One region of the Chitinophaga sp. RCC_12 genome, then DNA from elsewhere that is predicted to be linked to it. Evidence: riboswitches for the same ligand, from Rfam matches in the RefSeq annotation. Region 1 holds a riboswitch; the other holds the start of a gene.
The links. Region 1 has a riboswitch for S-adenosylmethionine ahead of AB6805_RS13235 (PLP-dependent aspartate aminotransferase family protein). Riboswitches for the same ligand answer to the same signal wherever they lie in the genome.
Positions count from the first base shown of each region.

Region 1 (3,419 bases):
GGTGGCAAAGGAGGCTATCAGTGAAACCGGTAAAAGCCGCTGCCGTACCGGTGCGGAATTGTATCGTAAAGGAATGGCGCCCTTTATTATTGTATCCGGCGGTCATGTAAGGCCGGTAGGCACCCAATATTCCGAGGCAGTGGAAATGAGGAAATACCTGGTAAATGAACTGAAGATCCCCGCTTCGGCGGTGATGGTAGACCCGTATGCCCGCCACACCACCACCAACGTGCGTAATGCCGTGAGGATCGTGTGGCAGAGCGGCATACCGGTCGACAAAAGAATGATGTGCGTGTCTGATGTGATGCACGTTGCCTATGTGAACAGCCCGATGTTCACCCAACGTTGTACCACAGAGCTGGGATATATGCCTGCGGCAGATATCAAACAGGCCGACCTTTACTTTTTATCGTTCCTGCCGGATCTGCGGTCGTTGCAGGTAAATGTGTTTGATCCATTGGATCCCTGAAATAAAATATCTGATTCATTTATTCGTCTACTTTATAAATACATCCTCATTATGTCTGATGCTTCTGTCCAGCCCTTATATACAATCCTCGGTGCAGGAGGTATTATTGCTAACGAATTGGCAGCCGAACTGGTGCGTCATCAGAAACGGGTACGCCTCGTAAGCCGGTCGCCAAAATCCATTGAAGGCATCACCGACCTGGTGCCGGCCGATATTACCGATGCCGCGCAAACTAAGAACGCCGTGAAAGGCAGCGCCATCGTATTTCTTACGGCCGGTCTCCAATATAATATCAAGGTGTGGTCTGATGCATGGCCAAAGATCATGACCAATGTAATTAACGCCTGCAAGGAAGCCGGTGCGAAGCTTATTTTCTTCGACAACGTATATTCTTATGGGTTAGTAAACGGACCCATGAAAGAAGATACGCCGTATCATCCTTCCAGTAAGAAAGGAACGATCCGCGCAGCTATTGCAACCCAGTTAATGAACGAGGTAAAGACCGGTGGCCTTACGGCCACCATTGCAAGGGCGGCCGACTTCTACGGACCAGGCGCCGATAAAACCGGCTTCCTGAACCTGCTGATCATCGATAAGTTCCGGAAGAACAGCAATGCCATGTGGCTTGGAAAAGACGATCAGACACATAGCTACACTTTTACACCCGATGCCGCCAAAGGATTGTACCTTCTTTCACAGGACGATACTTCCTGGAACCAGGTATGGCACCTGCCTACCGCCAACCCGGCGCCGGACGGTAACGGATATATAAATATAATTGCCACCCAGATGGGGGTGAAACCTAAATATATGAAGCTGGGCAGTTTTATGCTGACCCTCTCGGGACTGTTTGATACCACAATCCGGGAAATGAAGGAAATGCTGTACCAGAGTAACTATCCTTATATCTTCGACTCTACAAAGTTTGAACAGCACTTTAAGGTGAAACCTACTTCTTATGAAGAAGGAATCCGTTTAACACTGGCACATAAATAATAGTCTACTGATTTAGTAGGAAAATAAATTTGGAAGTTATTTTTTCTGTCTTATCTTTGCACCAGTTCTTTAAATAGCTTATCAAGAAAGGAGGAGGGACATGGCCCGACGATACCTTAGCAACCATCACTGTGCAAACAGTGAAAGGTGCTGCATCCATCCCGGTTTACGGACCAGGAAAGATAAGTCAGATCAATAGTTTTACATGATATTATTCTTACGATAATAGAAAACTCATCTGGCTCCCAGGTGAGTTTTTTTTATGCTCCCACCTTTTTGATATGCTCATTTAACGGACCTGTTTAACCAATTTTTCATCAAACTAAAAATCAAACAAAGATGAGCACTATCACAGAACTGATCCATTCTATTCCCGTAGATCCGCAAACAGGCGCTATTGCAGTTCCTATTTACCAGACGTCTACTTTTGTGCAAACAGCACCCGGTGTAAATAAAGGGTATGATTATGCGCGGTCAAATAATCCTACCCGTGAAACCGCAGAAAAGATCATTGCCAAACTGGAAGGCGGCGCTACTGCATCTGCTTTTGCCAGCGGCCTGGCAGCGATCGACGCGGTGATCAAGCTTCTGAAATCAGGCGATGAAATTGTGGCGGTAGATGATATTTACGGCGGCGCCTTCCGGCTGTTTAATAAAGTATATGAGAAGTTTGGTATCAAAGTAAACTATGTAGATACCTCTGATACACAGGCGGTATTCAACGCCATCACGCCGGCCACGCGCCTGATCTGGCTGGAAACACCCACTAATCCAACGCTGAAGATTTCAGATATTGCGGCTATAGGCCGCATTGCAAAAGCGCATAGCTGTTTGTTTTGTGTAGACAATACCTTTGCCTCCCCCGTGCTGCAAAAGCCGCTGCAGCTGGGCGCCGACCTGGTGATCCACAGCGCTACCAAGTACCTGGGCGGCCACAGCGACCTGATTGCGGGCGTGGTAGTGGCTAAAACCTTGCAGCTGGGAGAGGAGATTAAATTTTATCAGAATGCCTGCGGCGCCATTCTTTCCCCGTTCGACAGCTTCCTGCTGATACGTGGTATTGAAACATTGCACTTGCGTATTAAGCAACATGGCATTAATGCGCAGGCGCTGGCGGAATACCTGGAAAAACACCCGGCAGTAGATAAAGTGTTTTACCCGGGATTGCCATCGCATCCGGGCCATGAGCTGGCAAAGCAGCAGAGTAAAGGGTTTGGAGGAATCATATCTTTTACATTGAAAGATGACAGGGCCGAAGCGGCAACTGCGTTTGTTACAGCTACGCATTACTTTAAACTGGCAGAAAGCCTTGGGGGCATCAAAAGTTTATTGTGTCATCCCGCGGCCATGACCCATAAATCCATTCCCGCAGAAAAGAGAAGGGCAGCAGGCGTAAGCGATAGCCTGATCCGGTTATCAGTAGGACTTGAAGAAACCGCTGATCTGCTGGCCGACCTGGAGCAGGCGTTTACAAAACTGCCGGCGCCCGCCCCCGCAGAAAACGTGTTGTCAGCATAGCCGCAACATTGTCGCCCGTCGCATTGAGGATTGTAGCCAGCGGATCTACCAGCGTGCCTATGATCATCAGCGGCGGGAGCGCTTCTATGGGAAACCCGTAGATGCTCATCACCAGCAGTTCGCCAATGTAGCCACCATTAGGAATACCGCCTTCCACAATGCTGGCTATAACGGTAACGCCTAGTGCCATTAAAATGATGGGGACGCTGTCGAAGCCCTTGCCGAACATGGCAAATACCACGGCCATTTTTATGATAGAAGAAATGCTGGAGCCGTCTTTATGCAGGGTAGCGCCCAATGGCACTACCACGTTGCCAATATCGCGTGGAACACCCATCCGCTCAACTGCCTGGAGATTAGCCGGAATAGTAGCGATGCTGCTGCCGGTACCAACCGCAGTAAGGGTAGGTACAATATTATTCTTCCAGAAAATTTT
Region 1 covers NZ_JBFUPS010000004.1:5,147-8,565, forward strand. Annotated here, with positions in the region: gene AB6805_RS13225 (YdcF family protein) at 1-469, shown strand, start outside; gene AB6805_RS13230 (NAD-dependent epimerase/dehydratase family protein) at 521-1,465, shown strand; SAM riboswitch class I at 1,541-1,654, shown strand; gene AB6805_RS13235 (PLP-dependent aspartate aminotransferase family protein) at 1,805-2,983, shown strand; gene AB6805_RS13240 (dicarboxylate/amino acid:cation symporter) at 2,934-3,419, opposite strand, start outside.

Region 2 (3,419 bases), on a different contig from region 1:
GGCGCCCTCCTCACCCCCCCGCGATGATCTTCGCTCCTATGGCGCAATGCAGGCACTTCTTCTCGTCGCAGTAGTATTGCTTCAGCTGCAACAGGGCTTGCGATTCCATAGCGCTTTCCTGGGTTACGCCCAGCCGGCTCCAGCTGTTGGTGATGTGGTTCTTTTCCGGTGGCAGCTGTTGCAGGAAATGCAACGCTTTTTCCTGGTAATATTTCCCGTTCTTATCCTGTCCGTACAGGAACAGCAATGGCAATACCGTGTTGATCAGGATGCCCTGCACCGCCTGTTTCCCTGGCCGTTGTGTGCGGGCCACGGGGTGCCCGAAGCGGTAATGCGTATGCCAGTACGCCGACGGCTGTACGAAGAACAACTGTTCCAGCGCTGTTACGTCGGGGGCTTCCAGTATGCGGGAAAACAGGTGGGGAGATTGCTGCAAAAGCGCCGCAAAAGTGGCCAGCCGCATGGTAGGAAAGGCAGCAGGTCGCATCCGCAGCCAGTTCCATTGGTGAGCGGGCATAGGACTTAGCCGGAACTTGTGTTGCAGGTGCCCGTAAACATCCTGTAACTGCAACGCATATCCGTCTGTTTGGGGCGCTTCCAGCATACCTGCCTGGCCAAACAGGAGGGCCTCCAGTTGAAGCAACAGGTGCCGGTACCGCATCAGCATTTTGTAGGGCAGCGACTGCGCCACTTGCAGGAACGGCAGGGTATTTACGGGCGTGCCATAACTTTGGGCTACCGCCCAGTAACACACCTCTTCCCAGTTGTAGCGGTTGTGCTGCAGCCAGGCCCGCAGGCTGCCGATTTTACGTTCCCAGCGCTCCGCCAGTAAGCGTTCCTTCCAGCTGAGCCAGATGAGTGGCGGTACCTGCGCGGCATGCGGGGCACAGGGCACAAAAGGCGACAACCGCCGCAGCTCCTCATACCGCTGCAGGAGCAGCTTGGGAATATGCTGCTGCAATTCCAGGCAGGGCGCCTCGCCCATTCCTACGGCGGGCATATCGTGTACAAACACCACATGCAGGATAATACGACCGTATTGCGGATTGTGCTGGTGCCCATGCCGGAACCAGTCGGATGTACGCAGGTGCAGCTCCACCTGGCCTACCCATAAGGTAGCCCCGATCCTGATTTTTGCGGCCGAAAAATCCGGCCCGCCATTGTGGTTGTGACTACCGGGAAACAAGACCTGTACTGATTCTCCGCCGGTAGTAGTTAGATGATCCTGCTTAAATAGCCGGAATGCCCAGATATGCTGGAACAGCTCTTCTGAGAGCAACGGGTTAACAAACATAAGAGATATGGTTGGGTACAAAATAATATCATCCAAAGGTAATAAAACATCGATTAATAAATAAAATTCAACTCCAATTTGGAAATCTGCTCAAAGTCATATTACCTTTGCGCCAGTTCTTACACATCACTTATCCAGAAAGGCGGAGGGACTTGGCCCTGCGATGCCTTAGCAACCTTTCCTGATTATTATGATCAGGAAAAAGGTGCTAATTCCTGCCCCGGTGCAAATCGGGGAAAGATAAGTTGGCAGAGATAATACTTCACAGAGATATATAACTTTCTAAAGGAGCTCTTCCAACAAACGGGAGAGCTTTTTTTATGCCCCTTCCCCACCCTTTTCATGGATTTGTTGTTGTTTAAGTTGATCTTTAATGATATCGTTGCAGTTGGCAATTGTGCACATTGAACATCATTAAAAATAATTTATAACATGAAAACAGCTACACAACTGATTCATAGCATACCGGTAGACGAACTGACAGGCGCTATTTCTGTGCCTATCTATCAAACGTCCACTTTTGTGCAGGAATCACCCGGCATCAATAAAGGCTTTGAGTTTTCGCGGGCGAACAACCCCACGAGAAAAGTGCTGGAAGACCTCATCTGCAACCTGGAAGAAGGGTTTGCCGGATTTGCGTTTGCCAGCGGTATGTCAGCCATAGATGCGGTGCTGAAGCTGTTAAAGACCGGCGATGAGATCATGGCCGTGGAAGATACCTACGGTGGCATCTTCCAGATCTTTAATCACATGTTTGAACGCTTTGGCATCAAAGTGAATTTTGTAGATACCAGCAACCTCGATAAAGTACTGGCCGCCATCACGCCCAATACAAAGATCATCTGGCTGGAATCCCCTACCAATCCTACTTTGCGTGTATCTGATATTAAATCTATCAGCAAAATTGCTAAACAACATAACATCCTGCTGGCGGTAGACAATACCTTCAGTACACCACTACTGCAACAGCCGCTGACGCTGGGCGCCGACCTGGTGATCCACAGCGCGTCCAAATACCTCGCAGGACACTGTGACGTAATTGCCGGCCTCGTAGTCGTAAACTCAAAAACACTGGCAGACCAGATCCGGTATAACCAGAATATTTCCGGCAGTATCCTCAGCCCGTTTGAAGCATGGCTCACCATACGCGGTATCGAAACATTATACCTGCGCCTGGAAAAACAATGCAGCAACGCCAACGCCATCGCCAACTGGCTGGCCGCACATCCCGCTGTGGATAAAGTATTTTATCCCGGACTGGCTACTCATAAAAACCATCACATTGCCCGTAAACAACAAAAAAATTACGGCGCACTGGTAAGCTTTTCCCTGAAAAGCGACAATATCAAAAACGCTATACGTATCGTAAACGCCACCAAATTATTTAAGCTGGCAGAAAGCTTTGGCGGCGTGAAAAGCATGCTGGCCCATCCGGCCACCATGACGCATCGTACCATACCGGAAGAATTCCGGAGAAAAACAGGTCTGCAGGACTCCTGCATCCGTTTATCAGTAGGCATCGAAGATGCCGATGACCTGATCAACGACCTGAAACAGGCGCTGGACAAATTAAACCATCCGGCCGGCAAGCAAATTACTGTTTTACAATAGCCGTCAGCGGTTAGCACACCACTTTCAATGTTCAGAACCTGATCATCTCTGCACAGCGAAAGACTGACCCCTACGGCGGAAAGCTCAAAAAAAAGTATGGAAAACAAGATCATCAATTTAGGCATTTTCGGATTCGGCGTCGTAGGACAAGGACTCTATGAAGTTTTGAACAGAACAAAAGGTATTAATGCACGGATCAAAAAAATCTGTATTAAAGACCCCAATAAATCAAGACCTATCGATAGCAGCTACTTTACGACAGATAAAAACGACATCCTCGAAGATCCTACCATTGACGTAGTAGTGGAACTGATCAACGACACCGAAGCAGCCTTCGAAATAGTAAGCAAAGCACTCCGCAACGGCAAAGCCGTAGTAAGCGCCAGCAAACGTATGATCGCTGAAAACCTGCCCGCACTATACCAGCTGCAGGCGGAAAACAAAGTGCCATTCCTGTATGAAGCGTCCAGCTGCGCGAGTATTCCCATTATCCGCAACCTGGAAGAATATTATG
Region 2 covers NZ_JBFUPS010000003.1:664,731-668,149, reverse strand. Annotated here, with positions in the region: gene AB6805_RS12400 (DUF2851 family protein) at 11-1,294, opposite strand; SAM riboswitch class I at 1,422-1,541, shown strand; gene AB6805_RS12395 (PLP-dependent aspartate aminotransferase family protein) at 1,727-2,905, shown strand; gene AB6805_RS12390 (homoserine dehydrogenase) at 3,002-3,419, shown strand, end outside.
Region 2: another riboswitch for S-adenosylmethionine. It lies ahead of AB6805_RS12395 (PLP-dependent aspartate aminotransferase family protein); the one in region 1 lies ahead of AB6805_RS13235 (PLP-dependent aspartate aminotransferase family protein).